DNA from 4 places in the Exiguobacterium sp. U13-1 genome. Region 3 is predicted to be linked to each of the others. Evidence: riboswitches for the same ligand, from Rfam matches in the RefSeq annotation. Region 3 holds a riboswitch; each other region holds the start of a gene.

What was found. A riboswitch is a leader RNA that binds a small molecule or an ion and turns the genes downstream of it on or off. The one in region 3 is predicted to bind S-adenosylmethionine.
Region 1: another riboswitch for S-adenosylmethionine. It lies ahead of ESP131_RS00490 (methionine ABC transporter ATP-binding protein); the one in region 3 lies ahead of ESP131_RS01765 (LLM class flavin-dependent oxidoreductase).
Region 2: another riboswitch for S-adenosylmethionine. It lies ahead of ESP131_RS04660 (2,3-diketo-5-methylthiopentyl-1-phosphate enolase); the one in region 3 lies ahead of ESP131_RS01765 (LLM class flavin-dependent oxidoreductase).
Region 4: another riboswitch for S-adenosylmethionine. It lies ahead of msrA (peptide-methionine (S)-S-oxide reductase MsrA); the one in region 3 lies ahead of ESP131_RS01765 (LLM class flavin-dependent oxidoreductase).

Annotation. Positions count from the first base shown of each region.
Region 1 is NZ_CP015731.1:98,991-105,039, forward strand. It holds gene ESP131_RS00475 (M20 family metallopeptidase) at 1-652, opposite strand, end outside; gene ESP131_RS00480 (MetQ/NlpA family ABC transporter substrate-binding protein) at 675-1,493, opposite strand; gene ESP131_RS00485 (methionine ABC transporter permease) at 1,513-2,163, opposite strand; gene ESP131_RS00490 (methionine ABC transporter ATP-binding protein) at 2,153-3,181, opposite strand; SAM riboswitch class I at 3,268-3,371, opposite strand; SAM riboswitch class I at 3,621-3,722, shown strand; gene ESP131_RS00495 (alpha/beta hydrolase) at 3,790-4,548, shown strand; gene ESP131_RS00500 (thymidine kinase) at 4,631-5,245, opposite strand; gene ESP131_RS00505 (DedA family protein) at 5,429-6,049, shown strand, end outside.
Region 2 is NZ_CP015731.1:891,694-897,742, reverse strand. It holds gene mtnA (S-methyl-5-thioribose-1-phosphate isomerase) at 1-292, opposite strand, end outside; gene mtnK (S-methyl-5-thioribose kinase) at 289-1,455, opposite strand; SAM riboswitch class I at 1,535-1,638, opposite strand; SAM riboswitch class I at 1,844-1,945, shown strand; gene ESP131_RS04660 (2,3-diketo-5-methylthiopentyl-1-phosphate enolase) at 2,016-3,206, shown strand; gene ESP131_RS04655 (2-hydroxy-3-keto-5-methylthiopentenyl-1-phosphate phosphatase) at 3,203-3,862, shown strand; gene ESP131_RS04650 (methylthioribulose 1-phosphate dehydratase) at 3,859-4,479, shown strand; gene ESP131_RS04645 (1,2-dihydroxy-3-keto-5-methylthiopentene dioxygenase) at 4,496-5,032, shown strand; gene ESP131_RS04640 (arsinothricin resistance N-acetyltransferase ArsN1 family A) at 5,157-5,645, shown strand; gene ESP131_RS04635 (MBL fold metallo-hydrolase) at 5,706-6,049, shown strand, end outside.
Region 3 is NZ_CP015731.1:335,247-341,295, reverse strand. It holds gene ESP131_RS01785 (YczE/YyaS/YitT family protein) at 1-372, opposite strand, end outside; gene ESP131_RS01780 (DUF817 domain-containing protein) at 524-1,309, shown strand; gene ESP131_RS01775 (DUF2325 domain-containing protein) at 1,397-2,662, shown strand; gene ESP131_RS01770 (DUF975 family protein) at 2,726-3,364, shown strand; SAM riboswitch class I at 3,478-3,580, shown strand; gene ESP131_RS01765 (LLM class flavin-dependent oxidoreductase) at 3,656-4,714, shown strand; gene ESP131_RS01760 (ATP-grasp domain-containing protein) at 4,711-5,658, shown strand; gene ESP131_RS01755 (SRPBCC family protein) at 5,735-6,049, shown strand, end outside.
Region 4 is NZ_CP015731.1:872,419-878,467, reverse strand. It holds gene ESP131_RS04555 (C40 family peptidase) at 1-1,791, shown strand, start outside; gene ESP131_RS04550 (putative quinol monooxygenase) at 1,849-2,142, opposite strand; gene ESP131_RS04545 (M20 metallopeptidase family protein) at 2,220-3,398, shown strand; SAM riboswitch class I at 3,461-3,564, shown strand; gene msrA (peptide-methionine (S)-S-oxide reductase MsrA) at 3,660-4,190, shown strand; gene ESP131_RS04535 (winged helix-turn-helix domain-containing protein) at 4,421-5,017, shown strand; gene ESP131_RS04530 (MFS transporter) at 5,032-6,049, shown strand, end outside.

The sequences.
Region 1 (6,049 bases), 240 kb from region 3:
ACTGCTGACGTAAGGCATTGATGCCGTTGAAGAGTTGGATGACCGCGTCGAGAGCATTGATGCCTTCTTCCGGTGACGCCGCAGCATGCGCCGGACGACCAGTAAAGGCAAAGTCGAGCGGATCGACTGCAAGCGAAGAACCCGTGATCCGTGTTTGTCCGGACGGATGGACCATTAAGGCTGCATCGATTCCTTCCAGCAACTGATGTTTGACGAAACTACCTTTCGCACTACCGTTCGGTCCACCTTCTTCGGCCGGTGTTCCCAGCACGACGACACTTCCACCGACTTCATCGAGCACTTTACTAAGTGCGATCGCTGCCGCAACACTCGTCGTACCGATGATATTATGACCGCATGCGTGCCCGATGCCTGGCAACGCATCGTATTCTGCCAGAAAGGCAATCGTCGCGCCTGATCGGTCGCTCGACTTCTTCGCGAAAAATGCTGTATCGTGCCCCGCGACACCAAGTTCTACCGTAAATCCTTCAGCCGTCAGACGTTCCGCATGGAGCCGCGAAGCAAAGAATTCCTCGTTCCCGATTTCCGGTGTCGCATGAATCCGGTGACTCGTCTCAAGATACGATTCTCGTTTTTGTTCGATGTCTTGTTCAATCGTCTCTACCCATGTCGTGCGTACTGGTGTCGTCATATAGTCCACTCTCCTTTTGAATTTATTCGCCGATGTCGCTTAGTGGAACGAACGTCGGGATCGTACTACCTTTGTATTCTTTTTTGATGAAAGCCGCGACATCTTTTTGTTGGTAAAGCGACGCGATTTTTTTCAATTCTTTTTTGTTTTTGTCTTCCGTCCGTGTTGCGATGATATTGATGTATGGTTTTGCTGTCTCGTTCTCATGGACGATCGAGTCCTTGATTGGATTGAAGCCAGCATCAACGGCAATGCCATTGTTGATGATCGATGCCGCGACGTCCGGTAAGACGCGCGGTGTTTGCCCAGCGACGATCGGAACGATTTTCAGTTTCTTCGGATTCTCGACGATCTTATCGACTGAACCGTTACCGTCGAAGTCGTCCGGTAACTTGATCAGACCGGCTTCTTGTAGTAACAAGAGGGCGCGCCCCATGTTCGTCGCTTCGTTCGGAACGGCGATTTTTCCGCCGACCGGAATGTCTTTGACATCCTTGTATTTATCCGAGTAGATCCCCATCGGTGCAATGACGGTCGTCGCGATCGGTGACAGCTTCAACTTGTGTTCCTTCTTGAAGGCGTTGAAGTAGGAAATCGTCTGGAAGGCATTGGCGTCGATCTCACCCTCAGCCAGTGCCATGTTCGGCTGGACATAATCGGAGAACTTGACGAGCTCGATTTTGATGCCCTCCTTTTCTGCTTTTTTCGCGACATAGTCCCAAACTTGTGTGTCTGAACCGCTGACACCGAGTTTGATCGTCTTTTCGTCTTCTCCTGATGCTGCGCACCCGGCAAATAAAATCGTCGTTAGTGTTGCTCCAATTGCTACTGCTTTTTTCATGGCTGAATCGCTCCCTTGATTAATGTCTTCTGATTTTTCGTGCGACGATATTGCCTGTCGTCTGTAAGCCTTGAACTAAGATGACGAGAATCCCGACCGTGATGATCATGACTTTCGTGTCGAATCGTTGATAACCATAGGTGATCGCTAAGTCACCGAGACCACCGCCTCCAATCGCACCTGCCATCGCTGACGCCCCGATCAAGCCAATCGTCGCGATCGTTAAGTTCAGGATCAGTGAACCGAGTGCTTCCGGTAGGAGGAAGCGGAAAATCGTTTGAAACGGTGTCGCACCCATCGCTTCTGCTGCTTCCAGAACACCTTTATCGACTTCGAGTAACGAGCTCTCGATCAGACGCGCCATGTACGGTGCGGCGTAAAAGACGAGCGGGACGATGGCGGCTTCGGTTCCGATCGATGTCTGGACGATCAAGCGCGTCAACGGGATGATCGCGACGAGTAAGATGATGAACGGAATCGAACGGAAAATATTGACGATACTGTTGAAGAACGTGAACAGCGGGACATTTTCAAGCAATGCTCCTTTTCGCGTGACGACAAGTAGGATACCGAGTGGTAAGCCAATCAAAGTCGAGAATAAGAGTGAGACGGATACCATCGTCATCGTCTGCAAAAATGCCGTCCAAATATCACTGTAATTAACTAGCATGGGCAAGCACCTCCTCGACTGTCACCTGTGCCTGATCGATATAGTGTAACGCTCGTTTTACTTCAGCCGGCTCACCGATCAACTCGACGAGTAAGGTGCCAAACGGCGTATCCTGCAACTCTGTGATGCTCCCGTGCAAGATGTTGACATCGACGTCAAAGCGTTTCGCGACTTGCGATAAGAGCGGCTGCCCCGTGTGATGTCCGAGAAAATGAATCTTATAGATTGGATGTGCATTTCGCGACTCGATCAACTGACGAATCGATGCTGGAATTTCGTCATGCATGACGGACCGGACGAAGTTTTTTGCCGTCTCGGTCTGAGGGCTTGAAAAGACGTCGAAGACCGTTCCTGACTCAATCAACTTTCCAGCTTCGATGACGGCGACCCGGTCGCAAATCTCCCGGATGACGCCCATCTCGTGGGTGATCAAGAGAATCGTGATCCCGTACTCCGCATTGATGCGTTTTAATAACTGGAGAATATGATGCGTCGTCTGGGGATCAAGTGCTGATGTCGCTTCGTCACATAAGAGGACGGAAGGTTGCGTCGCCAGTGCCCGGGCGATGCCAACACGCTGTTTCTGTCCACCGGACAATTGATCTGGATAATGATCCGCCTTGTCCGCGAGATCAACGAATTCGAGCAACTCCGTCACTCGGCGGCGAATCTCATCTTTCTTGACGCCTGCGAGAACGAGTGGCTTTGCGACATTCGTAAATACTGTGTTCGCATTCAATAGATTGAAGTGCTGAAAGATCATTCCAATCCGTTGTTTTGCTTGGCGTAATTTTTTCGGAGACAGTTGCGTTAAATCTTCCCCATCGACCGTCACCGTTCCTGATGTTGGTCGTTCTAACAGATTGACACAGCGGAGCAGTGAACTTTTTCCGGCACCGCTAAAGCCGATGACACCAAAGATTTCGCCTTTTTCGATCGTCAGGTCGACACCGTCGAGCGCTGCGATCGTCTGATCCTTCGTGACGTACGTTTTTTTGACTTGATGAAATGCGATCATTCCGTTTTCCCCCTTCATTCAACAAAAAAGGTCCCTTCTTGAGAAACAAGAAGAGACCTGGATCCGCACAGTGGCAGAATCCACTCCACTCATCTCTCAGACATCTGTCTGATGGAATTGGCACAGTGCTCATAATGAGTCTGTTGCCGAGGTTTCGTAGGGCCAGTCCCTCCACCTCTCTGGATAAGTATTGCGGTATGAAATTCGTATGTGTGGTGTTGCGTTGTTGCTTATGTCGTAAAACTAATTTTTACATTACGGGTCGAACCTTTAAAAGTCAACCAACTTTGCAAAAATAATCCATTTGACGCATATCGATTGATTGACAAGTTATGGATTAGCTTAATGAACGAATCGTGATTCGTCAAGAACGATTTGACAAGTCATTTTTGGTCGTGCTACCATCGTCTCAATGATTAATCCGACAATTCCAATATGATATTTATCAAGAGTGAACGAGAGACCTGGCTCTATGACTTCACGGCAACCTGCAATCTGTAAGGTGCTCCGACCAGCAAAGCGCGGCTTTGGATGATACGGTGAAAAACTCGTGGGCGTCCAAGCAGTGACGTCGACGAGTTTTTTTCATGAATGGAGGAAAAAGAGTAATGATGAACTATCCTGTATTGACTGGTGCTGAAGCGTTTTATTTTCAAGGTGGACCGATTGGTATTCTAATCTGTCATGGTTTTAACGCCACTCCGCAAAGTGTCCGGGACGTCGGTGAGGCATTCGCCGCTGAAGGTTTTACCGTCTATGCCCCGCGCTTACGTGGACATGGAACGAACGTCCGCGAGTTTGAACAATCGACTGCTCGATGTTGGAAGCAAAGCCTGCAAGACGGCTATGAACGTTTACAAGAAACATGCGATCAAGTCTTCGTCATCGGTCAATCGATGGGTGCGACGCTCGCGTTATCGCTCGCCGCTGACGGGATTCCGTTTGCCGGCATCATTACGATCAATGCTGCACTCTCCGTTCCATCCTATGAAGCACTTTCGTTCGAGGACGGTCCACAGTATTTACCGGAAGGAGCACCGGACATCAAACGGTCTGCTTTCGAAATCATCTATGATCTCGTTCCGAGCCGTTGTGCGTTCGAACTCGTCCGTCTGATGGATGAGACGAAAGGACGTCTTGGATCGATCCTTCTTCCGACATTGATTCTTTACTCGGCGACGGATCACGTCGTTCCGCCGTCGAGCTCGGATTATCTACATCAGCATATCGGGACGAATGATAAACGCAGCTACTGTTTACTCAACTCGTATCACGTCGCGACACTCGATCATGATCAGGATTTGATCGTTCGTGAGACAATCCACTTCATCGAACGCTCAAGCCGATTCTCACAGGAAACAGGATAATAAAAAAAACAGCTATTCGTTTCCAAGTAGAAGCGAATAGCTGTGAGATCAAAGGACGACCATCATCGGCTCGTCTTTTTATTTATCTTTCTTGATGCTGCACCGATTGGAGCGGCTTCGGTTTTCCAGGCACCTCATGACAATGGCGGCACCGTGGCTCATACGACTCTGAAGCGCCGACTAGGATGATCGGATCATCGTAGTTCGCTGGTTTTCCATCAATCAACCGTTGTGTCCGGGAAGCCGGATCACCACAGGAAAGACAGATGGCTTGCAGCTTCGTCACGAATTCTGCGCGCGCCAGTAATTCCGGCATCTTGCCGAATGGCTCTGCCCGGAAATCTTGATCAAGGCCTGCACAAATGACGCGTTTTCCGTCTTGTGCGAGTGCTTCGATGACTTGTACGATCTCATCATCAAAGAATTGAACTTCATCGATTCCGACGATTTGTGTTTCCTCCGCTACTGCTGCGTAGAGATCGCGACTCGTCGCCATCGGAATCGCCACGACGGAGTTGCCGATATGAGAGACGACATGCTCTTCATGGTACCGGTCGTCGATTGCCGGCTTGAATACTTGAACGGGCAGTTTGCCGTACTGCGCCCGTCTAACACGACGAATCAACTCTTCCGATTTCCCGGAAAACATACTGCCACAAATTACTTCGATCCAGCCGTACTGATTTATTACATGCATCATCGTCCGACACCGTCCTCTAAAAATAGTCACTTTAACGAGTATAGCCCGAAACGGTATCGAGAAAAAGGGTTGACTTCCGGAAATCAAAATTCATTTTTTCTTTACCTAGAATTTTTGTCCTTTCATTCCAACCGTCCCCTATTTCCTGTACACTGAAGAAGAAGACTCTCACGAAAGAAGGTGTCCCCGATTCATCATCTCTTACATGACATCCTGCACCAATATGGTGCCCTTGGTCTCTCCGTCCTTCTCGCAGGTGGTATCGTGGGATTGCCGGTTCCTGATGAGACCCTACTCGTCCTGTCCGGTTTTTGGATGCATCAAGGCAATCTACCACTCGTCGGTACGATTCTCGCCGCTTACGCCGGTAGTTGCATCGGGATGACGATCAGCTATTTACTCGGATTAAAACTCGGTATGCCACTACTGCATCGTGTCGGACCGAAAATGCGCATCTCAGAAAAACATATTCTTTCCGCTGAAGCCGGATTTCGTCGTTACGGAAAATCGGTCTTGATCATCGGTTACTACATACCCGGTCTCCGCCAACTCTCTGCCTTTTTTGCAGGTGTCTCGAAAATGCCATTTCGCGTGTTTGCAAGTTACGCGTATACAGGTGCGTTGATTTGGATCAGCGTGTTCTTAGGTGCCGGCTACTTCGTCGGTCGTCATCTCTCGTTCCACAAAGTCATGGATTATATCTTGGCACATCCGGAAGTCATGCCGTATTTAACTGGAATCGCCGGTGGAATCGCCTTCTCGTTCGTCTTGAAGACGTATCTCGCTTACCGTTCACAATTC
Region 2 (6,049 bases), 560 kb from region 3:
TTCGTAAGTTGACGGCCGTCGGTCGTGTCGCGAGTAACGTCGCTGATGTCTCAAGCAAAGCTTGCTTATAGATCGACAGTTCTGCTTCAAACCGGTACGCTTCCTGAACGAGTACGAATCCACCGAATAGGCTGATCGCAGGTGCGCCCCGGACACGCAATTGTTTGATTGCCTCAACTGCTTGCGCAAGATCAGTAATGACTTCATAGTGTTCTTCCTGCGGTAGACGTGTCTGATCAAGAATCGTCAAGACACGGTCTTCGTAACGGATACTTTGAACAAATGCACTCATCGGCTTAACTCCTCCGTTACGTCAAAGTTTCGTAAATCATCAAATGTCCGGCATTCTGTCCGACGTTTGATTAACGCTGCTCCTAGACGGAGGGCGTGACGTTTTCGCTCTAAGCGTTCCGTCGTTGAATCGATTGATTCTAAATCAGCGACTGGTGCGAGACCGATCGTCCGCCGAATCAATTCGCAACCGGCAAAGCCAAGGGCATCCTGTAAAATCGTACTCAGTACATCATCAACAAGTCCCGATGCCTGGAATGGTTCGACGGCTTCCCGTTCCCATAAGGCACGGAACGTTGAAGCAAACGTCAGCCAGAACGTATCGATGTCCTTGATTCTTGCGTCACGTCGTGTAGGGTAATCTGGATATGCCGCGAAGAAAAGATGGGCGATGAATTGCCCGACATCGAATCCGAATGGACCATAGAAGGCGAATTCTGGATCGATGACTTTCGTTTCCGTCGCCGAAGCGAAGATGCTTCCTGTATGTAGATCGCCGTGTAGCAACGCATCCCCTTTCGTGATGAAGAGTGCTTCGAGTTTTGCGACTTCGCGTTTTAACTCATCGTCTGCCCAAAGACGTGCCACTTCTTCCTCCAGTCCGGCTTCAATCTCGTTCGTCTCCGCGTCATGAAACGGATCTGTGAAGATCAGTTTTTCTGTGATATCGCACAAATCTGGATTGTAGTACGTTCGAGCAACACGTTTCTTTTCAACCGGACCAAGCGCAAAGTCCGATGTATGGAATAAAGTCCGAGCGAGATAAGAACCGATATGTTCCGCAAGCAACGGATACTGTTCACCCGCGAGCAGTCCAGTCCGAACGATCGTCAGATGTGAAAGATCTTCCATGACCGTATACGCCTCTTCGTGACTAGCATGAAAAACACGTGGTACGAACGGCACGGCATGCCGGGCGAATTCACGGAGTGCGGATTGCTCAATCCACGCCCGCTCGAGCGATAATGGCCAGCTCTCACCGACGACTTTTGCGTACGGGAGTGCTTGTTTTAGAATCAATCGATGTTCACCTTCTCGAATTCGGAAGACGAGGTTAAGATTCCCATCGCCAATCTCTTCTGCTTCGACGGCTCCGTCGCCGATCAGTCCTAATGAGCGGACCCGTTCAATCGCGTCCTGTTCTGTGAATGCTTTGTATGTCATCTCAGTTTCCCCCTAATGTAATACACGAAAAAGCGCCTCTTTTCGTCATCGAAAAGAGGCGCAGGAAAGTCACTGCGTCCTCTTATCTCTCAGACGAAACGTCTGTTGGATGTAGCACCGTGCCTAGTGGTCGGTTGCTGCGGCGTCATCGGGCCAATTCCCTCTGCCAACTCGCGATAAGAGTCGTATGTAGTTGTCGTGTGTGATATTGATTTGAATCTTACGCAATCGACTTCCTCGCTGTCAAATCGAAATCAAGCAGAAATCGATATCGTTTTCATGCCATATATAGAAAGAGTATTTTCAAAAAAATAAATTTTCTAAAAATAATTTGACAAGTGACGATTCTCATGTAAAAATTGCAATTAGATTTCACAATTTCATCCAATTCTTATCAAGAGCAGACGGAGGGACAAGCCCTACGATGTCGCAGCAACCGACCTTTTGGCACGGTGCTAATTCTTGCAGCTACTAAGCTGACAGATAAGAGTCCACGTTCGAATTATTCATGGTCTCTTGTCACTGACGAGAGACCATTTTTTTGTTGAAGGAGGAAAGACATGGCTTATATCACTGCTACTTATCAATTGACTGCCCGTGATCGACTCGAGCAACGCGCTGAACAACTCGCGCTTGGTCTGACAGTCGGTTCTTGGACGGAACTGAATCATCTCGAACAACAACAACTCGCCTCGTTCAAAGGGGAAGTCGTACATACCGAAGAGCGCGATGGCAAAGGATATATCACGATTCGTTATCCGGAACATAACGTGTCGCGCGACTTTTCTGCGATTCTGACGACCGTCTTCGGGAAACTCTCACTCGACGGTGAAATCAAACTAACGGAATTGCTATTACCCGATACATTTACGTCGGACTTTCCAGGTGCGAAATTCGGGATCGAAGGGGTCCGCTCCTTGATCGGTGTCGAAGATCGCCCATTATTAATGAGCATCTTCAAAGGAGTCATCGGACGGGATTTATCGTTCCTTCGTGATCAACTCGAAGGACAACTCGCTGGTGGGATTGACCTCGTCAAAGACGATGAGATCCTATACGACAATCCGTTGACACCGACGATTGACCGGGCACGAATCGGACGTGAGGTCATCGATGCTCACTTCCACCGGACCGGTAAACGTGCGTTATATGCGATCACACTCAGTGGTCCCGTCTTTACGCTCAAGGATCAAGCCAAGCGATTGATTGATGCTGGAGCGACCGCATTCTTGCTGAATACCTTCACATACGGACTCGACGTCTTACGCGAACTGGCGAGTGATCCGGAAATCAACGTTCCGATCTTCAATCATCCAGCATATAGCGGTGCGTTGATCGCTAGCCCGAATCACGGAGTCGCAGCTCCTGTCTTACTCGGCACATTACCGCGTGCTGCTGGAGCAGACTTGACGCTATTCCCGTCTCCTTACGGCAATGTCGCTTTGCCAAAGGATGTCGCTCGTGGCATCGCGGTCGAAGCGACCCGTCTCGGTCAGACGAAATCGATCTTCCCGGTTCCTTCAGCTGGTATTCATCCTGGACTCGTCGCTCAACTCGTACGGGACTTCGGTATCGATTCCGTCATCAACGCCGGCGGCGGCGTACATGGTCATCCGCAAGGTGCTGCGGCTGGTGTCATTGCTTTCCGTCAGGCACTCGATGCGGCACTCGCAAATGAATCCCTATCGGCGGCAGCATCGCGTCATGAAGAATTACGGATCGCCCTCGACGCTTGGGGGATCAAGTCATGACCGTACGGATTCTTTGTGACTTCGACGGTACGGTGACGACGCAGGATAACATCATCGCACTCATGCAGGCATTTGCGCCAGCGAGTGACTTCGAACCGTTGAAACGCGGCGTACTCGACCGGACGCTATCGATTCAGAGTGGCGTCGGGCAAATGTTCGCACTTCTGTCATCTGATGGGAAAACGTCTTATCTTGACTTTTTATTGGAGCGCGCCGTTATTCGCGACGGATTTTCGGAGTTACTTCAGTACAGTCGTCGTCAAGGAATCGATTTTTCGATCGTCAGCGGTGGAATGGACTTTTTCGTCGAACCAATCTTAGCGCCATTCCTTGAACAAGAACAGATTTACTGTAACGTCGCCGATTTCAGTGGTCCATTCGTCCATATCGATTGGCCAAACGCCTGCGATGCCCATTGCACGAACGGGTGCGGCTGTTGTAAAACATCCGTTGCCCGGACATTGCGTAAAGACGGTGACATCATCATCGTCATCGGCGACTCGGTGACGGACTTCGAACTCGCGAAACAAGCAGATCGTGTCTATGCCCGTGATTATCTGATCACGTTGTGTGAAGAAAACGATATCGCCTATACACCGTTTGAGACGTTCCACGATATCGTTCATGATTTAACACGAACGGAGGTGACAACATGACATTCATGCGACGGTATGAAGAGCTACGCGCCATCAAACAAGAGCTTGCGGCGCGCGATTGGTTCCCTGGTACGAGTGGCAATCTCGCCATTCGGACGTCCGGTGTTCCGGTTGAATTCCTTGTGACGGCAAGCGGAAAAGATAAACGGCAGACGACTCCTGACGACTTCGTTCATGTCGATGCGACCGGTCAATTAATCGGTGAGCAATCCGGGCGTCCTTCCGCTGAGACATTGCTCCATGTCGAGGTGTTCAATCGAACGGACGCTGGTTGTTCCCTGCATGTCCATACGATTGCGAACAATGTGATTTCGGAACTCTATGGCGATCAAGGCAGTATCACCTTTTCCGGACAGGAAATCATCAAGGCACTCGGTAAGTGGGAAGAAGATGCAACGGTCACGGTGCCGATCATTCCAAATCATGCGGACATCCCGACACTTGCCGCTGCTTTTGCACCGCATGTCACAGCAGACAGTGGTGCCGTCCTGATCCGCAATCACGGGATCACAGTCTGGGCACCGACCGCCTTTGAAGCAAAGAAACACCTCGAAGCCTTCGAGTTTTTATTCAATTACACGTTGACGTTGCAATCATGCCGTCAATCCATTCATTAAAAGGAGGAATTATCTCATGGCAACAGTCTTATTCCAAGAAACAAACACACGGTATACGGATCAAACGGAAGTCGCTGACTTCCTTGCGTCACGCGGCGTTCTTTACGAACAGTGGGACGTTTCGAAACTTCCAGCGCCTCTCGTTGAGAACTTCACACTGACGGATGCAGACAAACAAACGATTCTCGATACGTTCGCTCCCGAAATCAAAGACGTATCAGAACGTCGTGGGTATCAGACAGCTGATATCATCTCACTTTCGGATACGACACCGAACCTTGATGAGTTGCTCGTCAACTTCCAGAAAGAACATCATCACACGGATGATGAAGTTCGTTTCATCGTCAGCGGTCATGGCGTCTTCGCGATCAAAGACGAAGAAGTCGGCTACTATAACATCGAACTCAATCCTGGTGATTTAATCTCCGTTCCTGTTAACACACGCCACTACTTTACGCTTCAAGACGATCGTAAAGTCGTCGCTGTTCGGATCTTCGTCACGACAGACGGCTGGGTTCCGATTTACGAGAATGAGACGTCAACGGTCTCTTAAGATCGATAAAAGCGCTGTTTTCCTTCATATGAAGGGAATCAGTGCTTTTCTTATCGCACAAACATATCACTACATTGATACGTAACCGATATAATGAAGGAAAAGCGATGAGGAAGTGAGCGTCATGCATATTCGTCCCGTAACGGAACACGACTTACCAGCGATTCTTGCCATCTATAACGAAGGCATTGAAGATCGGATCGCAACGCTTGAAACCGACCAAAAGGACTTATCCTTCATGACCCAATGGTATGCGGAACGCACCGATCGATATGCCGGATATGTCGCTGAAGATGACACAGGTGTCCTCGGCTTCATTTCCCTCGATCCGTATAATCCGCGTCCTGTCTACGCATCCGTCGGTGAGATTTCGGTTTATATCACCCGGACTCATCGTGGACAAGGGATTGGCACACGTTTGCTTGAAACGGCTGAGCAACACGCCCGTGATCATCAGATGCATAAACTCATTCTCTTCACCTTCCCATTCAATAAAATCGGACAAAAACTCTATATCCGCTCCGGGTTCCGGATCGTCGGAACGTTTAAGGAGCAAGGACAGTTGAACGGTGAATATGTCGACGTCATGGCGATGGAGAAACGCTTGCGATAGGATTCATTGAATGCCAGACGGGGAATAGTTAATCCGAGTCATTGAGAGAGGATGAACCTAATGGATATTCAACAAATTCGTAATGCAACACTCGTTGTCACGTATGCCAATCAAGTCTTATTGATTGATCCGTTCCTCGGCGAAAAAGGCAGCTTGCCTCCCTTCGGTCAAACACCAAATGCCGTCGCTAATCCACTCGTCGACTTACCGGTCGATGTCAACACACTGCTCGATCCTGACGCTGTCTTCGTCACGCATCTGCATGCCGATCATTTCGATGATGCTGCAAAACAACTTCTACCCAAGCATTTGCCACTCTATGCGCAGCAAGAAGAAGACGCGCAGCACATTCGAGAAGCCGGCTTCACGAACGTTTCTTCCTTCGATTCCGGTGTAACGATCGG
Region 3 (6,049 bases):
GATAAAGATGCCGAAAATCAGCCAGAGTGTATTCAACCAGATCGATTCAAAAGACGGTAAGAGATGAGAACCAAGAACAAGATTCATGAAGACACCGACGAAAATCGCGTTGACGAGCGTTCCGATTTGCGGTGTGACACGGTCTAACGCGTATTTAACGAACACGAGTAAGAGACCAACAAGCAAGATGATCGTTCCGACGGATAGTGGTGTCTTCTTTTGAAGACCGAGATGCAACACGTCCCACGTCGAGACACCGAGTTCAGCCGTGATCATCATCGATGAGCCAAGAGCGAGTAAAAATAAACCGAGTAGGAAGAGTCCCCACTTTAACGTAGCGCGTAACAACCAGGAAGCGCGATGACGCGTCATGTCTGGCACCTCATTTCTTAAAAATAATTGATTCGTTAACTGTATCATGAGGAAAGTGGAAGAAGAAAGACGAAATTTTCCGTTTTTTCCATCTTAAGAAGGAGGGGAAGGTCAAAAGAGAAACGTATACTGAAGAAAAAGGAGGGATAGAATGAAAGCGATCCGGCACCTGATTCGTTTTACATATATAGAAGCCGTCTGTTGCGTCTTTCCCGTGATGATTTTCGCAGCGCTTGCTCTTTCACGTTATCTTCCTACTGAACCGGTTGCTCGATACGATCTCCTGTTGCTCTGGTGTATTCTCATCCAAATCGTCTTACTCGTCACGCGTTATGAAACGATGGAAGAATTCAAACTGATCTTATTGTTTCACGTCATCGGTCTAGCACTTGAACTGTTCAAGGTGAACGTCGGGTCTTGGAGTTATCCGGAAGACGCTTTGACGAAAGTGGCTGGTGTTCCCTTATATGCAGGATTCATGTATGCAAGCGTCGCGAGCTATGTCTGCCAGGCGTTTCGGCGATTTCAATTACGATTCATAGCATTTCCTCCCCCGTGGCTTGCGATTAGCGTCGGCAGTCTCGTCTATCTCAACTTCTTCACCCACCACTGGATCTTCGATGCACGCTGGCTATTGATGGTCCTCGTCGTCCTTGTCTTCTATAAGTCTTGGGTTCATTTTACGATCGAGCAGACGATCTACCGGATGCCGCTCGTCCTGTCCTTTTTACTGATCGCCTTTTTCATTTGGATTGCAGAGAATATCGTGACGTTCTTTAAAGGCTGGGTCTATCCGCATCAAGAAGGAGGCTGGGCAGTCGTTGATCTTGGAAAATTGTCTTCTTGGTTCCTGCTTGTGATCATCACGGTTTTAATTGTCATCGTTGCAAAATATAAGCGTCAGGATCCGGCTGTGGAAATTCAGCAACGTACCTAAATAAAAAAACAACCCGGTTATTTTTTTGAACTACTTCCACGTTTTTTCGTTGCTATAGTGAAAAAAACGCAAAGGAAGTGGTTACGGATGATGCAACAGGTGTTGGAACGAGCAACTGAATTGGTACAGATGAAATTAGCAGTCGTGGAGCGGTATGAAGATTGGCAACTCTGGCTCGACGAAGTGAACGGAATCGACGAATGGGTCAAGATGTCAGCGTATTATGCACCGCGCGATGTTCAAGAAACACTAGTCATCGACGAAGTGAAACGAGAGAAGCAGACCGTCGTAATGCCACCACAAGTACCGATCGAGCCAGTACGCAAGCAACGTTATGCCTATACGTTTCAGCGGGGATTAAAAGGCGGTACTTTACTAGAGTGGTCCGGCAGTCATATTTCAGAACGAGACGTCCGCGATTGGAATCTCGAGCACGGCATGGAAGTTCGGATCCGTGTCGATCATCAGGATGATCAAAAAACGATGTGCCGTGTTGAAGCCGTCGTCTCGACGGAGCGAATGAGAGAAAATCCGGAACGTGTCGTGTTTGAACAAGCCATCGTCAAGGCACATGGAATCATTGAGGAAACGGTGAATGGTCCACTGCAAGATGAGTCGGACAGACCGTTTTATTATGTCGTACCAGTAGAAGACATGCGCTATTTCCGACTAGAAGCAGGACAACTCGTCGATCTCGCCATGTGGCGCGGACGGAAAGATACACTAACGATTGCTTGGAAACATCCGTTCACGTATGAAGAGCCGATCGTCAACACATCATCAAACCGTCCATCTGAGGTCAAGCAACCGGTAGTGAAGACGCCTGTGACAACGAAAAAGTCAAATCGGTATGCACGAAAAATGAAACGACAAACGGTTCCGAAGGCTAAAAAAGTGCAGCAGCGCATTCGTGTTCAAAAAGAGCGAAAGATCGAACCAATCGTGACGACAGCTGTACCTGGACAATTGATGGATTTCGTCGATAAGACACCGCTTGATTTCACGCGCTTCACAGGTATGCGCCTCGTCATCGTTGGAAACGAACAACAAACGGCTGTTTATCGTGAGTTCTTTGCGCCAACAGGAATCGAATTGATTCATCTCGCAGGAGACGCACAGTCTGCGAAAAAGATTGCTTGTCTCTCCAAAAAGACGGATGCCATCGTCGTCGTGACGAGCCGTGTCTCTCATGCGGCGAGTGCACATGTCATTGCACAGGCGAAAAAACATGGTATTCCGTTCGCGATGGAACGCCTCGACGGTCGACGATCGCTATATACAGCGTGTGAACGACAACTTGAGCGTGCTTGGCTCAACCAGCAACGAGACGGGAAATTATTGAAAAAAGAGTGAAACATTAGAAGAATTCGACCGTAAAGTAAGGTGAGAACTTATTTTTCAAGGAGGACCTTACTCATGTCATCTCAATTAAAAAAAGCAGCGAAGGAGTCGCTCAGCGGTCGTTGGGGATTTGCAGTCCTAGCATTCCTGCTGTTTAGTATCATTCAGGGTGTTCCTAACTTATTTGGATCGGATATCGATGAGCCGTCAAATAGCATGGATCTCGTCGTAATGTTAGTATCGATTTTACTGATTCCATTAGGAGTCGGTTGGACATGGATTGCCATGTCGATTGCTCGTGGAGAAGAAGCGAAAGTGACAGGTCTATTTGAGCCATACGGGATGTTCCTGAAAGTGGTCGGGCTCGCAATCGTTCAATTCATTTTCATCGCACTTTGGACGTTGCTCTTGATCATTCCAGGGATCATCAAATCGTTCTCTTACTTGTTGACGTTCTACATCCTTCGGGATGAACCGTCGATTGGTATCCTCGAGGCAATCACACGCTCGCGTCAACTCATGGACGGTCATAAGATGGAAGCATTCTTACTCTTCCTATCATTCATTGGTTGGGCATTACTCGTGATCGTTACTCTTGGTCTTGCTATCCTGTGGGTCGGACCATACTTCAGCGTCACACTAGCCAAGTTCTATGATCGTGTTCGTGGTGAACAAGCACCAGAGCAGACATCAGATTTCGTCGCACCATATTAATACCGGATCCCGACACTACGTCGGGATTTTTTTATGCTCGAAATAATTCCGATTGGAAAAGACGGTTTAATGGTTGCTTTAGTTCAGTGAATTTTGTACGATGAATGCAACACATCTTATCTAGAGAAGTCGAGGGACTGGCCCGAAGACACTTCAGCAACCCCGCTGTGGCGGAAGGTGCTACTTCCAGGAAGGGATACCTTCTGAAGATAAGAGCGGACAGGACAAGATACCGTCGCTCTTTTCGAACTTCGAAAAGAGCGTTTTTTTTATGATAAGGGGGACGATGGAGTGGAGTATGGTTTTTGGTTACCGATTTTTGGGGGATGGTTACGTAACGTCGAGGATGAACAGATGCCACCGACATTCGATTATGCAAAACAAGTCGCACAAACAGCAGAACGGATCGGCTTCTCGACGACGTTGATCGCGGAATTGAACTTGAACGACATCAAAGGCATCAAGGAACCGAGTCTTGAGGCATGGACGACGGCAGCTGCGATTGCTGCAACGACAGAACGCTTAGAAATCATGACAGCGGTTCGTCCTGGGTTCCATAATCCAGCGACGACGGCGAAGATGGCGGCAAACATCGATCAGTTGAGTGGTGGACGCTTTACGCTCAACGTCGTTTCGGCGTGGTGGGCAGAGGAAGCCAAACAATACAACGGTATCTTCACAGCACACGATGAACGCTATGCTCGGACGGAAGAATTCGTCACGGTCATGAAAGGATTATGGGCAGATGCGTCACCGTATAGCTTCTCCGGTAATCACTACACGATCGAGCAGGCGGAACTTCATCCGAAGCCCGTCCAGCGTCCAGGCATCAAGCTCTACGCTGGTGGAGAGAGTGAAGCTGGAAAGCGGACAATCGTCGAACACTGTGACGCTTATGTCATGCACGGGGGCACGGTCGAAGAAGTAGCCCATAAAATCAACGATATGAAAGTACGCCGGGAATCGACGGGACACGCACCGCTCGAGAGTTTCGGTCTTGCTGCCTACATCATTTGTCGGGATACGGAAGAAGAAGCGCTTCTTGAGTGGCAACGCATTACGGACGTCAAGGAAGACAGCGCCGGTTATGCCGGTTATCAGGATTTCATCAGTAAATCGCAACTGGAGCAACAGGTCGAGCGAAACGATTATTCCGTCTCGAACCGTGGTCTAAGACCGAACTTGATCGGAACACCAGAACAAATTGCGGAACGCATTCTAGCGTTCGAAGCCGTCGGTGTCACGTTACTCTTGTTACAATTCTCACCACAACTCGAAGAAATGGAACGCTTTGCTCGTGACGTAATGCCACTGGTCGAAGCGAAACGAAAGGTAGGTCAACAATCATGACAAAAATTCATATTCTCCACGAAAACCAAGAATGGACGGACCATCTCATCAAACGTCTCGAAGAACTTGAGTTACCGTATGAAGAGTGGCATCTAAATGAAGGAATCGTTCCACTCGATGAACTACCGCCAGAAGGCGTCTTTTACAGCCGGATGAGTGCCTCTTCGCATACACGCGGGCACCGTTACGCGCCGGAGTTGACGGAAGGGGTCCTTGCTTGGTTAGAAGAACACGACCGGACCGTCTTCAACGGAACGCGTGCGCTCCGCCTTGAAGTCAGCAAAGTCAATCAGTATACAGCACTACGTAAAGCAGGCATCCGTGTACCAAAGACGACGGCTGCAGTCGGACGTGATCAAATCGTGCAAGCGGCAAAAGAGATCGGCGTTTCGTCATTCATCACGAAACACAACCGTGCCGGGAAAGGTCTCGGCGTCCAGTTATTCCACTCAATTGAAGCACTTGAAGCCTACCTCGATGGTCCGACATTTGACGAACCAGTCGATGGCATCACGTTGATTCAAGAGTACATCCAAGCACCAGAACCGTATATCACGCGCTGTGAGTTCGTGGGTGGAAAATTCGTCTACGCGGTCCAAGTCGATACGTCGGAAGGATTCGAACTTTGCCCAGCGGATGCGTGTGTGATTGACGACCTGTTTTGCCCAGTTGGTGAAGAAGCACCGCAAACGCCGATGAAGTTCCAAATTGTTGAAGGCTTCGATGATCCGATCATCCAAAAGTATGAAGCCTTCCTCCAAGCGAACCAGATTGCGGTCGCAGGCATCGAGTTCATCAAGGATGCGTCAGGTACGATCTATACGTATGACGTCAATACGAATACGAACTATAATTCGGATGCTGAGGCAGCTGCAGGACGCTACGGTATGCTCGAACTGGCCAAGTTCCTCGGTGCAGCCCTTGAAACAAGCACAGTAAAATAAGAATCTGCTCCCGCCCTGTCACCGGACGTTACAAGACCGGATGACAGGGTATTTCTATAGAAAAGGGGGCGGATCTATGATTACGTGGAGAGAAGAACGACAGCTCGATATTCCGATTGAGGAAGCATGGCACTTGTTTGATCACACGCGATTGCAGCGTTTGATTCCAAACGTCGTCCAGCACGAGGTAATCGAACGAAAACCGGGTGTGGTCGGTTCGACGTATCGTCAAACGTACATGCAGGGTAACCGACTTGAAACCTATATCGTGACCGATTTGGCTTATACGAACGAACCCGACTTCAAACAAAATACGATCGGATTTACGTTGGCTAAAATATTCAAGATCGAGATGACCTTTACACTCAAACCACTCGGACCTGATCGATGT
Region 4 (6,049 bases), 540 kb from region 3:
CCGAAGACGACAAGCACGAAGACAGTCGTCGTTCAAAATCAAGCGTTTGAAACGTTCGGTACGACGGGTACTTTTACACGCGTGGCGACTAAAACGGGTTATGCCTTCATATTGACGGCTGATTTAGCAGATGCGCAGATCGTGAACCATCCGGAAACAGGGCTACGTTACGTCCAACAGCAGACGACGGTCTATGCTACTGCGACTACGAAAGGAAAAGTCGTACAATCGCTTCCTGTGAATACTTCGCTTCAAACGTACGGCATCGAGGGTTCATTTACACGAATCAAACGAAACGACGAGTATGCCTATGTGCTGACGGCACATCTTGGTACATTGAAATACTATCCGAAGACTGCACGCCTCTATGTTCAGCGTGCTACACCGATCTATTCGGATGCCAAATCTTCAAGTCCTGTCTTAAAGCAACATCAAACGAATACGCTGCTGACGGTGTATGGCACAAGCGGTGCCTATAGCCGGATCATCTTCCGTGGAGTTCATGCTTACGTCAAGACAGCTGATCTCGGTACTGGAAAAGTCTATGCATCAACCGGGACACGATACGCGAAACGCAACTTGTCCGTCTACACATCTGCGTCGACGAAGAGCAAAATCATGTATTCCGTCAAACGAGCTGATAAGCTAACGATTTACGGAACAAGAGGCAGTTACACACGCTTGAAAAAAGGATCGGTCTACGGTTACGTCAAGACGACGGATCTCGTCACGAAAAAGCCGGATCTGTATGACGTCACTGGTCAACGCTACGTGACGGAAGACGATGTCGTCATTCGTTCGCAGGCAAAACTATCGGGTAAAAAAATCGGTACATTAAAAAAAGGGACCTCGATTTCGATTTACGGAAAAAGCGGTTATTATACACGCGTCAAATATAAAAACACCTTTGGTTTCGTCGATTCGAGTCGTATCGGACTGAACAAGCCGACGGCAAAAGCAAAAAAAGGCACGACATTTTATGTCCATCTGGACCAGACGCCACTCTTCTCTGCCGACGTTGCTTACAGTCGCCCAGCTGCCTATTTGAAGAAAGGGACGAAATTAATTGGTCTAAAATCAATTGATGATGACTTTTGGCAAGTTCGCCTGGCAAATGGTCAAACCGGTTACGTCCTCAACCCTTATATCAGCACGAGCAAACCCGATATGGGACTGACACAAAAAGCGATCGACCGGGCGAAAATCTATACGGTCAAACAGACGACGTCGTTCTTTGCGAGTCCGACAAGTCCAAAAGGCAGCGGACTCGTTGAACAAGGCAAACGGGTTTATCCGCGTCATCGAGTCGGAAACTTCTATGTCATCCAGTCAGGCTGGACACCTGTTTATCTTCCTGTATCCGCTGTGACGATCACGTCCGATAAACGGGTCGTTAAAAAGAATAATACGCGTGGTGAAAAGCTGATCCAAGCAGCAGTCCAACATATCGGCACACCATACACATGGGGTTCGCAAGATGCCGTGAACGGTGGTTTTGACTGTTCCGGTTTGATTCACTACGCGACGAACAAGGCTGGAAAATACGGTGGTCGGACGAACGTTCGTGGCTACTGGTACGGTGCTTTCTTTACGAATCGCCGGACGAGTATTGCAAGCGGTAAACGCTCGGATATCGTCTTCTTCCAGAACACTTATACAGATGGTCCATCGCATATCGGAATCATGCTCGATAGCGAACACTTCATCCATGCAGGCGGTTCACAACTTCAAATCAACTCGATTTACGAACCGCGTTGGCAAGAGCATTTCCTCGGATTTAAATCGATGTAAGACAAAAAAGACGAATCCGTCGAAATCGACGGGTTCGTCTCTTCTTATCGCAATACGTTAAAATGTCATCTCGACGTATTTCGTTACTTGTCGATCCATCAAGTATAACTCGATCTGTTCACGGTAGGCTTTATAGTGATCGGATGCGATATGCGCTTCAAGTGCCTCTTCATCACGATACACTTCATACAGCATGAATTGATGCTCATCCTCGATCGATTGATGTAAGGAATAACGTAAGCACCCTTCTTCTTTTTGTGAGGCATGATAGACCGTTTGTAGAATCGGGAAGACTTGATCCGCAAGTCCTGCTTTGATTGTAAGTACAGCGTTGACGACGATTTCTCCCATGTTTCATTATCCCCTTTCGTGATTACCTGTATCTGTACCCATTTTCACGAAAAGACACACGTCAAAGGAGCCTGAAGATGCAAACTAAACTTTTTGAAGCACTTGAACAATTCGAACCCACGATGATCGCGTTACGTCGTGATTTTCATCGACATCCGGAACTCTCTTTCCAGGAAGTCCGCACACAAGAACGGATTGCAAACTTTTATGCGGAGCAGGGCATCCCTCACGAAACAGCCGTCGGAGGTCGTGGTGTCGTCGCGACGATCGAAGGCAAACAACCTGGTCCGACGATTGCTGTTCGTGCAGATTTTGATGCCTTACCGCTTCAAGAAGAGACGACACTCGCTTTCCGGTCGATTCACCCTGGTGTCATGCATGCATGTGGACACGATGGGCATACGGCGATGGTGATGGCCCTTGCTGCTACACTCTATCCATTACGGGATCAATTGCAAGGAACGATTCGAATCATCCACCAGCATGGTGAAGAGGTCTTTCCCGGTGGCGCGATCCAAATGATTGAAGCCGGTGTCCTCGAAGGCGTCGATGCGATCTTCGAGACACATCTCGAAAATGATTTACCGGTCGGTACGATCGGTTTTCGAGAAGGACATACATTATGCGCGATCGATGAATTCGAAATCATCGTTCACGGTCAAGGCGGGCATGCCCAGGCACCGCACAAAACAAAAGATGCGCTTGTCGCCGGTGCACAACTGGTCTGTAACCTCCAACACCTTGTCAGTCGACGGGTCGATCCGTTCGAACCCGCTGTCCTTGCGATCGGGTCCTTCCATGCGGGAACGGCTCCGAACATCGTCACAGGTGAAGCACGCATCGTCGGGGAGATTCGGACGTTCAACGAGACACTACGACATCAGCTCCGACAAGAAGTCGACCTTATCGCCAAAACAACGTGTGCCGGCATCGGTGCCACCTATTCGATTGACTTCACGACGGGTTACCCGGCGCTTTGGAATCATCCGGACGAGACAAAACTCGTTCAGGAAGCCGCTTCTTTCTTACCGGAAGCATCTGTCCGGTCACTCACACCGATGATGGCGGCGGATGACTTCGCACATTACTTAACGCACGTACCGGGTAGTTATTTCTTCACCGGCTCCGGATATACGGACGGTCGCGTCAATCATCCGCAACATCATCCGCAGTACGAGATCAACGAACAGGCGTTGTTGGTTGGTGCGAAAACACTCGGAGCGACCGTTTTACGTGCCTTGAAACCTAAGGATTGACTTTTTTTCTTTGTGAATGGTATCATCACAACAATGATAACGAATGACATCAACTTCATATACCCTTATCAAGAGTGGACCGAGAGATCTGGATCGATGACGTCCCAGCAACCTGCGCATAGCAAGGTGCTACGACCAGCAAAGCGAAAGCTTTGGTTGATAAAAAGCGGCGACTCCTTTTGCAACCAAGCGAAGGAGTCGTTTTCGTTTTTCTCGCTGTCAGACATACAATGGGAATTTCCCACGGAGAGGAAGATACGGATGGAAAAAGCAACATTTGCAGGTGGATGTTTTTGGTGTATGGTGACACCGTTTGAAGAATTACCAGGAATCGAGGGAATCGTATCAGGTTACATGGGTGGACACGTCGATCACCCGACATACGAGCAAGTTAAAACAGGAACGACAGGACATCTCGAAGTCGTTCAAATCACGTTTGATCCGAGTCTGTTCCCGTACGAGCGTCTGCTCGAACTCTACTGGCCACAAACGGATCCGACGGATGCAGACGGTCAGTTCCAAGATCGCGGCACGCAGTACGCACCAGCAATCTTCTATCATACGGATGCTCAGCATGAAGCAGCGATCGCTTCTCGTGACGCTCTTGCTGCAAGCAATCGTTTCAAACAACCGATCGTGACGCGGATCGATGCCGCTTCTGAGTTTTATCCGGCGGAAGAGTACCATCAAGACTTCCATAAGAAAAATCCAGAACACTATAAAAAAGATCGTGCTGCTTCTGGTCGCGATGCCTTCATCGAGCAAGAATGGAAAGATACGACGACGGTCTAATCACCTCGAACCATACACAGTAGCTGAGACTGATTTCAAGCATCTCGTTCTTCCCCTACTTTCCAGTAGAAAGTGGAGGATGACCGAGATGTCATTGGAGTCAGTTTTTTGTATGTAAACCAACTGCTTTGTCCTTTGCGTCACCCTTGCATAAATTTGTAATCGTTTACAAATGAAGCCTTTTGTTTTACGGTTAACAAAAATTAACCAGTTAAAAAGGAGATGATTGGATGGAACAAAAAGCGATTCATATACTGAGCAGCTATGAACAATTGAAGGTGATCAGTGATCCATTACGAACAAAAATTCTTATGTTTCTCGTCGAAAAACCGCATACGGTGCATCAGTTAGCCCACTTGCTGACGTTATCCCGCGCGAAGGTCCTTTATCATGTACGGGAACTTGAAAAGCATGACTTAATTCGCCTCGTCCGGACAGAAGAACAGGGCGGCAACTTGTTGAAATATTACCAAGCGATTGCCCGAGGATACATTCCTGCTGATCACCTTCTGAACTTCGTCGAGACAAAAGAGGCGACTCGGCAGTCGTATCTTGAGGTACTCGACCGGGCAAAGACACGCGTCCTTACGGCTCCGACAGCTGCTTTTGCTCCCGTATCTTCGAACGTCGAGGACTGGATGAGCTTATCGCTTCAAAAGGAACTAACGATGTCTGAAGCCGACTTTCAACGGTTTGCTACAAAATATCGTGCTTTATTAGACGAGTTCACACAGTCTCCACCTGACGAAAAAGATCAAAAGCACTTTTACATCATGACGACTGCTTTAGCAATTGATGAACCACTGTTTGAGAATGACGAGGTTTAAATCGGAGGTGCCCCATGCTACCTGTTGAAATGGATATGCAACACTCGCTGTTTAAAAATCGATCCTTTTTATTTTTATGGGGGTCCGGTATGTGCTCTGCCCTTTCGTTATCGATGTATCTGTTTGTTGAACAATGGTATGTCATCCATACGTTAAACCAAGCATCCTATCTTGGATTCGTCCTCATGGCTACCTTGTTACCCCGTATTTTTCTCATGTTATTCGGTGGCGTCTTATCCGATCGCTATAAACGTTCAACGATCATGCGTATCTCGAGCGGTCTACGGATCAGTTTCATTCTTTGTCTTCTCGTTTTACTTCATGCCGATCAGCTTACGTTGCTGACGATTTTAGGATTCGCCTTGCTGTTTGGTAGTGTGGATGCATTTTTTTCGCCGGCGAATGCTTCCTTACTGCCTACACTCGTTCCGAAAGAACAGCTCACTAAAGCCAATTCACTGATTCAGACATCTAATCAAATCGCCCTTTTTTCAGGTCCGATTCTTGGTGGAGTCATCCTCAGCTATTCCTCTTACTCGTACGTCTTTCTTGTGATTTTCGGGACACTCTGTCTGACACTTCTTTTCACGTATGGTATTCGTGAATCTAAGATCAAGCGATCGCTTCAGCATTCAGCGCTCTTCGAACTAAAAGAAGGGCTGCATTACGTCTTTCACTTTCAGCAACTCAAGCAGACACTTTTTCTTATCATCTGTGTCAATTTCTTTTTCTTTGGACCACTCTTACTCGGAATTCCACTACTCGTTCATGATGTGCTTCAGGGAAGTGCGATGGATTTAAGTTATATGCAAGGGGCTTATCAAATGGGAATGCTCGGAGGGGCGCTCTGGAGTGGTTTTGCGCAGATGAAAGAAATTAAGCTTACCTCATCGGTCCGATTGATTGGTGCCTTAGGTCTGCTTCTCTTCCTGCTTAGCCAAGCCCAGCAGATGTTGTTGTACCTGATCATCCTTTTATCACTTGGTGTCCTTTCTTCGATCATCAATATTCGCTTCATTACGTTCATCCAGT